DNA from 3 places in the Streptomyces sp. NPDC104814 genome. Region 3 is predicted to be linked to each of the others. Evidence: riboswitches for the same ligand, from Rfam matches in the RefSeq annotation. Region 3 holds a riboswitch; each other region holds the start of a gene.
The links. Region 3 has a riboswitch for cyclic di-AMP ahead of ACZ64A_RS22420 (transglycosylase family protein). Riboswitches for the same ligand answer to the same signal wherever they lie in the genome.
Positions count from the first base shown of each region.

Region 1 (4,203 bases), on a different contig from region 3:
GGGCGTAGGCGGGCGTCTGCAGCAGCCCCGGCACGACCGAGGTCTCCAGCGTGCGCATCGCGCTCGCCTGCGACTCCAGGCTGATGAAGTCGCGGTACGTGGGCGGCAGCACCCCGCGGTAGGCGTGCCACCAGTGCTCCCTGCCGCCGACCTGGGAGCCGGCCAACACCAGCAGCAGGTCACGCAGTTCGTCGTCCTCGACGCCGTACGCGTTCAGCAGTAACCGCACATCGGACGGTTTCGCGCCACTCGAGCCGGTCTCGATCCGGCTGACTTTCGACTGATGCCAGCCCACCAGCCGGGCGGCCTCCCCGCTGGTGAGTCCCGCCCGGGCGCGCAGTGCGCGCAATTCGGCGCCCAGCTTCCGGCGGCGCACCGCGGGACCGTGCTGCATGCGCCCCTCCTTACTCCGTCCGAGCCGCGCGGATACGGTCTGCCGTGGCAGAGTTCACCGCTTCGAGCGACAGATATATGCATATCTTGGTGGATCGCCTCCGTGACCGGCGTGGTGATGGCAGTCTGGCGGCGAAGCACCAGTCCGGGACCGTACTCGAACCACCGGCTCCGTGCCGGACTGCGGTCCCGTGGGAAAGGGACGACGTCGCCATGGCAGACCACCTGGAAGCATCCGTCACTCTGCCGAGCGATCCAGCCTCGGTGTCCGCGGCCCGCGGCTTCGTGGCCGGCACCCTGACGGAATGGGGTCTGCCGTCGGACGCGGAGCTGGCGGACAGCATCCGGTTGATCGTCTCCGAACTGGCCACCAACTCCGTGCAGCACACGTTCGGGCAGTCCCCGACGTTCCGGGTGGACGTCTCCCTGGACCGCGACGAGCTGCTGCGCATCGGCGTCACGGACAGCCACCCGCGCTTTCCCAAGCGGCTGCCCGCGGCCGTCCAGCAGGACAACGGTCGCGGCATGGTCATCATCCGCTGGCTGGCCGCCGAGTGCGGCGGCAGGCTCCGCGTCCGCCCCACCCGCGAGGGAGGCAAGACGGTCGCCATCGAACTGCCCTGGGCGCTCCCGCCCGAGCCGGTCCCCTCGACGCAACAGCCGGAACCGAAAGCGCAGCCCTGCTGAACGGCTCGGCCGGCGCCCGCTCCTGATCATTCGTCATGCCGGCCAGGGCCGGCGGGGGCAGCGTGATCGTCCTCGGGCGGTCGTCACCCCCGTGCGGGGCCCGTTCACCCGTACGGTGGAGCCGTCGGCTCGCGCCACCCGGTCCCGCTCCCCGGCGGCGGCCGCTGGAGCCCGCCGACGGGGCTCTCCTCGGCCGGAACGGGGCGCTGGGCCCCCGGGGCGGGCCAGGGGCCCGTTGACCGCCCTCCTCGCCCCGGAGGGGCCGCCGAGGGCCGGTACCGGTCGGCGCACGGTCCGCTGAGGGGCCGTGCGCCGAGGAGGGCCGACTGGTCAGCTCACCCGGCCGTACCAGACGCTCTTGGTCCAGATCTTCTGCAGGCGCACCACGTCACCCGTCTTCGGGGCGTGCCAGATCTTGTTCTTCCCGGCGTAGATCCCGACGTGGTACACGTTCGACCCCGAGTGGAAGAACACCAGGTCACCGGCCTTACGGCTGCCGGCCGGGATGTGGCGCGTCTTGTTGTACTGCTGGGCTGCCGTACGCGGCAGCTTCTTGCCCGCCTTCTTGAACGAGTACAGCGTGAGTCCCGAGCAGTCGAACCGGCGCGGCCCGGTGGCGCCCCACTGGTAGGGCGCGCCCTTCTTGGACGCGGCGATCTGCAGCGCCTTGGTCGCCGGCGTCGCGGCGGCGGCCTCCGAGGCGAGGCCCGGGACCACGATCGAGCCGCCCACCGCGGCGATGGTCAGGGCGGAAGCCGTACCGGCCCGGGCCATGAGCGACGGGACACGATTGAGCGCAGTCATGCGCAACCCTTCGTCAGCCGCCTGTGAAGGATGACCTGTCGGATTCGGGCTGGCGAAGTAGCCCGGCCGCTGACGCGGCTTCACCCCAAGGGCTGCTCGGCCCGGTCGTGGCATGACCGTTCCGGCGACCCGTCGTGCTTGGGTCCTCCACTCCTGCCGATCCACTCCTGTCGACCGGTCATCCGGGCGGCGGCAGGACTCGGCGTCCGCCCGGATCGCCCCGCCGCTGTGGCGGGGGCTTGTCGTCAGTCAGGGATCTTGGCCCACAACTGTCCGAAAATCCCAACGGAAACGGGTATTTGTGGGGTTCCTCACCACTCACCCGTTCGGGTGGACAGCCCTGTGTTCGATGGGGTGTTCACCGATCCGGCGAGCCCCGGACCAGCGACGGAACACGTCGTTCCGTCCGTTCGTCCCCCTGGTCGCGCAACTCGGACCCCCCGAAAAAAGGGCGTCGGGATAGGCCGATGGAGGGTCCGCCGTTCGGTCCGTTTGAACGCGTTCGGCCCTTCCCTCAACTCCCGGCGCGCGGCGGCCGGGTGACGCGCAGCGCCACCGCCTTGGTCACCGGAGTCCGCGCGGCCCGCAGCAGCCGGCAGGTGTCGCCGGGGCGGCCCGGTTGATCCGGACGGGCAAACCCACGACCTCCAGACAACGGGCCATCAACTCACTGTCGGTCCGGGTGAGTGCACGCAGCGGCGGAAGGTCCGGCAGTCGGACGGCTCACCTCCCGCCCGGCTGCACGCGGGCGGTGACGATCTCGTCCACCGTCCCGTACGCCGGCGCTCCGGCGGCGACGAGGACGTGACGGCGCTCGATGTCCGAAGGGGCGCTCCGCGCGAACGGCAGCGCCTCGGCGTCGCGGCGGAGCACCGGCGGCCGGACACGCCCTGACCAGGCGGTCCTCGAACGGGTATGGGGGAGGTCAGCCACCGGTCATGTGATGATCAAAGGCTGGTTAACGTCCTTGAAACTCCGGCGGGCTACCCTCCCGACCCACGCCACCAGGGGCTTTTCTGCCCGCAATTGAGCGCGGTCGGGAAAATTGTCTGTGTGTTACACCTGTCCCCGTCGCGGTGGCTGCGGCAGCCGGACCCCGCACGGTCCGGAGCAAGGACTGTGAGGTGGCACGTGCAACTGACCCCGCACGAGCAAGAGAGACTGCTCATCCATGTCGCGGCCGATGTGGCCGAGAAGCGTCGCGCGCGCGGACTCAAGCTCAACCACCCCGAGGCGGTCGCCCTCATCACCTCGCACATCCTCGAGGGCGCGCGCGACGGCCGCACCGTCGCCGAACTGATGGCCACCGGACGCAAGCTGCTCACCCGGGCCGACGTCATGGACGGCGTCGCCGAGATGATCCACGACGTGCAGGTCGAGGCCACCTTCCCGGACGGCACCAAGCTCGTCACCGTCCACGAGCCGATCATCTGACGGGGGGTACGCCATGATTCCCGGAGAGATCCTCTTCGCCGAGGACCCCGTCGTGTGCAACGAAGGGCTCGAGGTCACCCGGCTGACCGTCCTCAACGCCGCCGACCGCCCCGTGCAGGTCGGCTCCCACTACCACTTCGCCGAGGCCAACCCGGGCCTGGACTTCGACCGCGCCGCCGCCCACGGCAAGCGGCTGAACGTCGCCGCCGGCACCGCCGTACGCTTCGAGCCGGGGCTGCCGGTCGACGTCGAACTCGTCCCCCTCGCCGGCACCCGTGTGGTGTCCGGCCTGCGCGGCCAGGTCGGAGGTGCCCTCGATGCCTGAGATCTCCCGCGGCGCCTACGCCGACCTGTTCGGCCCGACCGCCGGCGACCGCATCCGGCTCGCCGACACCGACCTGCTGATCGAGATCGAGGAGGACCGCTCCGGCGGCCCCGGACGCTCCGGCGACGAGGCCGTCTTCGGTGGCGGCAAGGTCATCCGCGAGTCCATGGGCCAGTCCCGGGCGACCCGCGCGGACGGCACCCCCGACACGGTCATCACCGGCGTCGTCATCGTCGACCACTGGGGCGTGGTCAAGGCCGACGTCGGCATCCGCGACGGCCGTATCACCGGCATCGGCAAGGCCGGCAACCCCGAGACCATGGACGGTGTCCACCCCGACCTCGTGCTCGGCCCCGAGACCGAGGTCATCGCCGGCAACGGGCGCATCCTGACCGCCGGCGCCATCGACGCGCACGTGCACTTCATCTGCCCACAGGTCGCCGACGAGGCCCTCGCCTCCGGCATCACCACCCTCGTCGGCGGCGGCACCGGCCCCGCCGAGGGCTCCAAGGCGACCACCGTGACGCCCGGACCCTGGCACCTCGCCCGCATGTTCGAGG
Region 1 covers NZ_JBVJOL010000004.1:405,750-409,952, reverse strand. Annotated here, with positions in the region: gene ACZ64A_RS17765 (helix-turn-helix domain-containing protein) at 1-394, opposite strand, end outside; gene ACZ64A_RS17760 (ATP-binding protein) at 607-1,080, shown strand; gene ACZ64A_RS17755 (C40 family peptidase) at 1,411-1,884, opposite strand; cyclic di-AMP (ydaO/yuaA leader) riboswitch at 1,888-2,021, opposite strand; gene ACZ64A_RS17750 (hypothetical protein) at 2,608-2,757, opposite strand; gene ACZ64A_RS17745 (urease subunit gamma) at 3,016-3,318, shown strand; gene ACZ64A_RS17740 (urease subunit beta) at 3,332-3,643, shown strand; gene ACZ64A_RS17735 (urease subunit alpha) at 3,636-4,203, shown strand, end outside.
Region 1: it holds a riboswitch for cyclic di-AMP, as region 3 does, so the genes downstream of both, ACZ64A_RS17755 (C40 family peptidase) here and ACZ64A_RS22420 (transglycosylase family protein) in region 3, are expected to answer to the same signal.

Region 2 (4,203 bases), on a different contig from region 3:
GGCCGCGTCGGCGCCGACTTCGTCGTACGGGAGAGCGAGCTGCTGAACGAGGTGTGGCGGCTGCGCCGGCTGGCCCGCCCGGCGCTGGAGTACGCGGCCCGGGCGACCGCGCCGCCGGTGCCGGTGATGCTGCCGTGGCCCGCGCACCCGTGGCCGGCCCCCGGGGCGGCCCGGCCCCACCTGCCGTACGCCGCACCCACGGGGCACACCGCACCGACAGGGCACACCCCACCGGCGACGGGCTACGCGGGGCACTCCGGGTACGGCGTCCATCCGGCGTACCCGGCGTACAACCCCTACCGCTCCTAGCGGCCGCGCGGCGGGGCGCCGGTCAGGCCGACGCCTGCGTCAGCCGTGCCACCTCCGCCTCCGTCAGGGTCAGGTCGGCCACGCCGAGCAGCGCCGGGAGCTGGTCCGTGGTGCGCGCCGAGGCGATGGGGGCGGCGACCGTCGGCTGTGCGGCGAGCCAGGCGAGGGCGACCGTCGCGACGGGGGCGTCATGGGCCTGGGCGATCTCGTCCAGGGCGGTGAGGACCGCGCGGCCGCGCTCGGACCGCAGGTGCTGCGCGGCACCGCCCGCCCGCGGGCTGTCCACCGTCGCACCGGGACGGTACTTGCCGGTGAGGAAGCCGGAGGCCAGCGCGTAGTAGGGGACGGCGGCGAGACCGGCGCCGGCGGCGACGTCCTGGAGGCCGCCCTCGTAGGTGGCGCGCGAGACGAGGTTGTAGTGCGGCTGGAGCGCCACGTACCGGGCGAGGCCCTCGCGGTCGGAGAACTCCAGGGAGGCCCGCAGGCGCTCGGCGGAGATGTTGGAGGCGGCGATGTGCCGGACCTTGCCGGCCTTCACCAGCTCGTCCAGGGCGCCGATGATCTCCTCGACCGGCACCTCGGGCTTGTCGTAGTGGGTGTAGTAGACGTCGATGCGGTCGGTGCCCAGACGGCGCAGGGAGGCGTCGGCGGCGGCCTTGATGTTCTCGGCGTGCAGCCCCTGGTACTCGGGGTGCTGGCTGACCTTGGTGGCGATGACGACGTCGTCGCGGTTGCCGCGGGCCTTCATCCACCGGCCGATGATCGTCTCGGACTCCCCGCCCTGGTTGCCCGTGACCCAGGCGGAGTAGGAGTCGGCGGTGTCGACGAAGTTGCCGCCGGCGGCGGTGTAGGCGTCGAGGACGGCGAAGGAGGTCGTCTCGTCGGCGGTCCAGCCGAAGACGTTGCCGCCGAGGGCGAGCGGGAAGACCTCGAGGTCGGAGGTACCGAGCTTGCGAAGAGCAGTCATGCTCTGTGTCAACGACAGCGGTGGAGCGACCCATTCCGCACGGCAGCCGACAGCATGGGGACACCGGCCGGCAGTCCTGACGTCGGGGGGGTGCCGTCAGGACCGCCGGGGATCGGGGAGTCGTACCGGTGTCAGGGGTTCAGACCCGGTGTCAGGGGTCAGGATGGGGGTCGGGGGTGAGGCCCGGTGTCAGGGTTCAGACCCGGTGTCAGGGGTTGAGGCCCTTGTCCTGCAGCCACGCCATCGGGTCGATGCCGGAGGCCTGCCCGCCGGGGTGCACCTCCAGGTGCAGGTGCGGGCCGGTGACGTTGCCGGTGGCGCCCACGCGGCCGATGACGTCACCGGTGGCGACCTTCTGCCCGACGCTGACGCTGATCGAGGACTGGTGGCAGAACCACAGCTCGGTGCCGTCGTCGAGGGTCAGGATCGTGCGGTAGCCGTAGGAGCCGGCCCAGCCCGCCTCGGTGATCGTGCCGCTGTGGACGGCCTTGATCAGCGTGCCGGTGGGAGCGGCGAAGTCGAGGCCGGTGTGGTAGCCGGAGGACCACATGGAACCGGCCTGCCCGAAGCGGGAGGTGAGCGTGTACGAGGAGGTCGGCAGCGCGTACTGCTTGGCGAGCGCGGCCAGGCGCTCGGCCTCGGCCTTCTCCTTCGCCTCGGCCTCCGCCTTCTCCTTAGCGGCGGCGGCCTTGGCCGCGGCCTCCTTCTCGGCCTTGGCGGCGGCCTCGGCGGCCTGCTTGGCGACGGCGGCCTGGGCGGCGGCCTGCGCCTTGACGTCGACCTGGACCTGCTGCGACTCGGCCTGGGCCATGATCCGGTTGCGCAGCGCCTCACCGGCGTCGGAGGTGCCCTGCGCGGTGTCGGCGGAGCTGACGATGTCGCTGAGCGGGGTGGCGGAGCCCTGGGGCTTGTCGTCCTCGTGGTCGGAGATCAGCGAGCCGACCGAGGGCAGGTCGGGCATGGAGATGGAGACCGGCGGCTTGCCGGTCTGCGCGCTGGCCATGCCGCCCGCGCCGACGGCGGCGATGACACCGACGCCGAGGACGGTGGAGCTGCGGGCGAGTCCGCCGCGCTGCTTGGCGACGCGGTGCCGGCCGCGGACGGGACGGACGGACTCCTCAGTGGGGTTCCACTCCTCCCAAGGACCCTCGTCGGTGCGGTGACCGCCGTAGACCAAGGTCTCGGGGCCCTGCTGACTCGGCACGAACGGGGCTGTCGGGGCAGGCCGGTTGGACGCCACGCGGGCGTACTCCTTTCCTTCCGTCTCGCCTACCGGGTTAGCTGACGGGTTCGGAGCAGGAAGGTCTCCTACGCGCGTATACCGGCCGTCGACCGACGGCGGCTGACGCGAGATTCACCCCAAGGTGGTGGTTCCCCGGTTCCCTACGGGATTCGGCGCGTGAGCACGGAGCCGTCTCTTGTGACGGCTGGGACGACCGCGCTGCGTTATCGAACGTTAATAGACCCGGCGGCCGGATTCCAAGCCGTTCGTCTTGATCATTAACATTCTTGGCCTGGACTTTCAGGTCACGAGCGGGGCAAAAGGGGTGACTTGACCGCCCCTCAGACGTCACGTCCAAAACCTTGTTTTGGTGATGGTAAGTCAATTGTTATGCAGAGGGCGGTCGTCCGCTCACCCATCGTGACCCTCATGGCCGGCGGACGGCGAGCAGCGCCATGTCGTCCGCCATGCCGCCCCCGGAGTGCCGGCGCACATCCTTCGCGACCGCGGCGAGCAAGGCGCCGGGCGCGGTGACGACCCGTCCGGCGAGCCGTGCCTCGACCTCGTAGAAACGGCCGTGCCGGTCGCGGCTCTCGGAGAGGCCGTCGGTGTACAGCAGCAGGGTGGCGCCGCCGGGGAAGAGCACCTCCTCGGCCCGGTCCGGCCACGGGCCCAGCTCGCCCAGGCCGAGCGGCAGCGCGGGGTCCGCGGGCGCGAGCGCGCGCAGGGTGCCGTCGGCGTACAGCAGCACCGGCGGCGGATGACCGCGGTTGAGGACGCGGACGACACCGTCGGCGTGCGGGAGTTCGGCGAGGACGGCGGTGGTGAACCCCTCGAACGCGTCCAGCCCGTCGCGCCGGGCGCCCTCGCGGACCAGCGCCCGCTCCAGCCGCTGGGCTACCGCCTCCAACGTGGCCTCCTGCTCGGCGGCCTCCCGGAACGCCCCGATGACCACGGCCACGGCGGCCACCGCGCCCATGCCCTTGCCGCGCACGTCCCCGACGATCAGCCGGACGCCGTACGGGCTGTCCTGCACGGCGTACAGATCGCCGCCGATGAAGGCGTCGGCACGGGCGGCCTCGTAGCAGGCGGCGATCTGGAACCCACCGATCCGTTCGGCGGGTTCGGGCAGTACGGCGCGCTGGGCGGCCTCGGCGACCTCGCGCGCGGAGGCAAGCTGCTCGCTGCTGCGGCGCGCGAGGGCGTTGATCAGGACGGCCAGGACGGCGACCGTGGCGACCGTCACCAGCTCGGTGACGGCGTCCGTGTGCCAGACGATGCCGAGCGTCAGATGCAGCCCGAGCACGACGGCGACGGCGGCGAGCCCGGTGAGCACGGTGCCCCGGCGGCTGTAGAGCGGGGCGGCGACCAGGGGTGCGGCGGTGAAGAAGGGCACCGCGGTGAAGTCGGAGGGGGTGCAGTAGTCGTAGACCGCGCCGGCCGCGATGAGCAGCACCGGCAGGATTCGTACGAAGGCCCGCGCGAGGAAGATCCTGCGGCCCTCCTCGGGCCACGCCTCCCCACCGTCCCCGGGCCCGGGGTCCGGCACGGGGTCACCGGGCAGCCGAACGGCGGCCCGCGAGCCGGGGCCGAGGGCGGAGGCTGGGGCCGGTCCGTCGGCACCCGGGTCCGGGGCGCACCCGCGGGCCGTGGAGCCGATCCCCGCGCCGGGAACCCATCCTTCGGCCAGGGCGCCCGTCCCGGC
Region 2 covers NZ_JBVJOL010000012.1:236,142-240,344, reverse strand. Annotated here, with positions in the region: gene ACZ64A_RS32320 (PrsW family intramembrane metalloprotease) at 1-309, shown strand, start outside; gene ACZ64A_RS32315 (aldo/keto reductase) at 332-1,276, opposite strand; gene ACZ64A_RS32310 (M23 family metallopeptidase) at 1,485-2,516, opposite strand; cyclic di-AMP (ydaO/yuaA leader) riboswitch at 2,528-2,684, opposite strand; gene ACZ64A_RS32305 (PP2C family protein-serine/threonine phosphatase) at 2,926-4,047, opposite strand.
Region 2: it holds a riboswitch for cyclic di-AMP, as region 3 does, so the genes downstream of both, ACZ64A_RS32310 (M23 family metallopeptidase) here and ACZ64A_RS22420 (transglycosylase family protein) in region 3, are expected to answer to the same signal.

Region 3 (4,203 bases):
CTCATCATGCGGGGGCTGCGCCAGTTGCCCGTGACGTTCACGCCCGCTCCCGCACAGAAAACTGACACATCTTCAACTATGTGATCTTCACGTGATCTGCGCGGCATGAACTTGTGACTGGCGATCGTCTGCCGATACGTTCACTCGTCAGCGCGACGCCGGTGCCTCAAGGCGCCGCGCCGGTCAGTGCTGTCTCGCGAAAGGTCACCGCATGCTCTCCGGGAACGGTCGACACCGTCGCCCCCGTCAGGCTCCGGCCCTCCTCGTCACGGCCGGAGTGACCGGCTCCGCCATCGCCCTCCCGCTGCTCGGCGCCGCGAGCGCCCACGCGGCCGACGGCGCGACGTGGGACAAGGTGGCCGAGTGCGAGAGCGGGGGCCGCTGGAGCGACAACCCCGGGATCGGGCTCTACGGCGGCCTGCACCTGTCACAGGAGGACTGGGAGGGGCACGGCGGCCTGGAGTACGCGGCCCGGCCCGACCTCGCCAGCCGTTCGCAGCAGATAGCGGTCGCCGAGAAGGTCCTCGCCGACCAGGGCGTCGGCCACTGGACGGTGTGCGGGCTGACCTCGGGCCTGTCCGCCGACACGTCCGCACCGGACGTCGACACGGGCGTGGCGGGCGACACCGCGGGCAGCGGCTCGGCGTCCACCGGCGCCGGCTCCGGTACGGGCTCCTCCGGCTCGACCGGTTCCACCGGTGCGCCCGGCACCTCCGGTTCGGCCGGTACCTCCGGATCCACCGGATCCACCGGTACCTCCGGAACATCCGGAACCTCCGGTTCGGTGGACTCGCCCGGCTTGCCCGACTCCTCCGGTACGCCCTCCGGCGCGCCGGCCGGAACGCCCCCCGCGGGCACTCCTGCGCGACCCTCTGACGGTCCGTCGTCCGCCACGCCCTCCACGGGCGGCGCGGCTGCGTCCGGTACGCCCGGAACATCCGGTCCCGGCACCGCGCAGCCGTCCGGCAGCGCCTCCGCGGATGACGCAAACAGCGACGATCCGGACAACCTGCGCCGGATCGTCGGGGATTCGGAGCTCGTCGACACCGGCGCGCTCGACGGCGGCGGCCGCCACCGCGGCGCCGGCGCCGAGGAGAGCGCGGCCGCGGCGAGCGCCGCGTCCGCCCCGGGCCGGCACGCCTCGCGCTACACGGTGCTCGGCGGGGACAGCCTGACGTCCATCGCCGACTCCCTTCACGTCGAGGGCGGGTGGCGCGCGCTGTACGCGGAGAACCGGGACGCCATCGGCGCCGACCCGGGCCACATCGTGCCCGGTCAGACACTGCTTGTCGGTGGCGAAACGGGCGAAAAGTAGCGGGAGTTGACGCCCCGTTTTGGGACTGATGTCCGCTTTGGTGAAAGTGTGGGATGAGTCTCAGAAGCCGTGATCGTCTTTGAAATTCGCCCGATCGCCTGTCTACGGTCATGACCGCTCGCCACCGCGAGCCCCGGCCGGCCGCAACGCCGAATCCTGCCAGCGGCCGCACGGGAACAGTCGTCGCTCTACGCGCCGCAGGCAGGAGCGGGGGACCCAAGGTAAGTGCCGCGCCGGGCAGTTGAGCCGGAGCGGCTAGGGGTGAAGCCACGCCTCCCAGGGGAGGGGTGGCCGGGCAACTCAACCGGCCCGAACCCGACAGCTCACCTCGCAGGCGTCGGTGAGGGGATCCACCATGCTGTTTTCCGGCAAGGGCAAGCACCGTCGTCCGTCCAAGACCACCCGCGTCATCGCGCTCGCCGGTGTCACCGGTGCGGCCGTCGCCGCCCCGCTGATGGCGGCCGGCAACGCCTCCGCCGCCACCACCTCCGAGTGGGACGCGGTCGCCCAGTGCGAGTCCGGTGGCAACTGGTCCATCAACACCGGCAACGGTTACTACGGTGGCCTGCAGTTCTCCGCCTCCACCTGGGCCGCGTACGGCGGCACCGCCTACGCCCCGCAGGCCAACCAGGCCAGCAAGTCCCAGCAGATCGCCGTCGCCGAGAAGGTCCTCGCCTCCCAGGGCAAGGGCGCCTGGCCGGTCTGCGGCACGGGCCTGTCGAACACCCCGAACAACGGCGGCGGCTCGTCGAGCTCCTCCAGCTCTTCCAGCTCTTCCAGCTCCTCGCAGGGCACCACCACGACGCGCTCCACCGAGCAGCAGAGCGCCTCCCGCTCCAGCGAGCGCCCGGCGCAGACGCCGAAGAAGCAGAGCACCAAGACCGTCACCACCCCGACCGGCAAGAAGGTCAAGAAGGGTGACGGCGAGTACAAGGTCGTCACCGGCGACACCCTCAGCTCCATCGCCGGGAAGCACCACGTCGCCGGCGGCTGGAAGAAGCTGTTCGACCTGAACAAGGACATCGTCGACGACGCCGACCTGATCTTCCCGGGCCAGCAGCTGCACCTGAAGTAAGCAGCCGGCCGGCCGGCCAAGGGCCGCTCCCCGTCCCCACGGGCTCCCCGCCCCGGTGCGTCTCCCCCCGTACGCACCGGGGCGGGGTTTTTCTGTGCCGGTTTCCGTGCCGGTGGTTCGCCAGGTGTTCAGCCGGAACGCCACCCCCCTTTGTTCCGACGGTGAACAATGGGTACGGTCTGTCTGTCCACGGGCCGGGCGGTCGGCTGGCCGATGGCCCCGGGGCGGTTAGGCTCTAGTCGCAAGGCTCACCAGCCCCGCACTTTCAGCGTCACATCCACGAAGGAGATGCTCGTGCCGTCCATCGACGTCGTCGTAGCCCGGGAAATCCTGGACTCCCGAGGCAACCCCACGGTCGAGGTCGAGGTCGGCCTCGACGACGGCAGCACCGGGCGTGCCGCCGTCCCGTCCGGCGCCTCGACGGGCGCCTTCGAGGCCATCGAGCTGCGTGACGGCGACTCCAGCCGTTACCAGGGCAAGGGTGTCGAGAAGGCCGTGCTGGCCGTCATCGAGCAGATCGGCCCGGAGCTGGTCGGCTACGACGCCACCGAGCAGCGCCTGATCGACCAGGCCATGTTCGACCTGGACGCCACCGACAACAAGGGCTCCCTCGGCGCCAACGCCATCCTCGGCGTCTCGCTCGCCGTCGCCCACGCCGCCTCCGAGGCCAGCGACCTGCCGCTGTTCCGCTACCTGGGCGGCCCGAACGCGCACCTGCTGCCGGTGCCGATGATGAACATCCTGAACGGCGGCTCGCACGCCGACTCCAACGTGGACATCCAGGAGTTCATGATCGCGCCGATCGGCGCGGAGTCCTTCTCCGAGGCGCTGCGCTGGGGCGCCGAGGTCTATCACACCCTGAAGAAGGTCCTGAAGTCCAAGGGCCTGGCCACCGGCCTCGGCGACGAGGGCGGCTTCGCCCCGAACCTCGGCTCCAACCGCGAGGCCCTCGACCTCATCCTCGAGGCGATCAAGGAGGCCGGCTACACCCCCGGCGAGCAGATCGCGCTCGCCCTCGACGTGGCCGCGTCCGAGTTCTACAAGGACGGCTCCTACGTCTTCGAGGGCAAGAACCGCTCGGCCGCCGAGATGACCGAGTACTACGCCGAGCTGGTCGACGCCTACCCGCTGGTCTCCATCGAGGACCCGCTGTTCGAGGACGACTGGGCCGGCTGGAAGACCATCACCGACAAGCTCGGCGACAAGGTCCAGCTCGTCGGTGACGACCTGTTCGTCACCAACCCCGAGCGCCTGGCCCGCGGTATCGAGGAGGGCGCCGCCAACGCCCTGCTGGTGAAGGTCAACCAGATCGGCTCGCTGACCGAGACGCTGGACGCCGTCGAGCTGGCCCAGCGCAACGGCTTCAAGTGCATGATGTCCCACCGCTCCGGCGAGACCGAGGACGTCACCATCGCCGACCTCGCCGTCGCCACCAACTGCGGCCAGATCAAGACCGGCGCCCCGGCCCGCTCCGAGCGCGTCGCCAAGTACAACCAGCTGCTGCGCATCGAGGAGATCCTCGACGACGCCGCGGTGTACGCCGGCCGCAGCGCGTTCCCCCGCTTCCGCGGCACGGTCTCCAAGGGCTGAGCCGAGCGCCGAGCCAAGCGCTGAGCCAAGGGCCGGGTCCACGGGCCCGGCCACCGGTCGAGCCCGTGTCCTGGCCCAAGGCTGGGCCAACCTGGCGTAAGGCTTAGCCAGTCGTACGTACGTCCCCGTACTCGGTCCCGTACCGTGTCCGGGGACGTACGCGCGTGTGAACGGGAGGATGCCCATGGCGGTGAAGGACCGGGACCGTTTCTCCACCGCGACC
Region 3 covers NZ_JBVJOL010000006.1:390,375-394,577, forward strand. Annotated here, with positions in the region: gene ACZ64A_RS22410 (cytochrome P450 family protein) at 1-84, shown strand, start outside; gene ACZ64A_RS22415 (transglycosylase family protein) at 212-1,315, shown strand; cyclic di-AMP (ydaO/yuaA leader) riboswitch at 1,499-1,667, shown strand; gene ACZ64A_RS22420 (transglycosylase family protein) at 1,671-2,390, shown strand; gene eno (phosphopyruvate hydratase) at 2,685-3,980, shown strand; gene ACZ64A_RS22430 (FtsB family cell division protein) at 4,165-4,203, shown strand, end outside.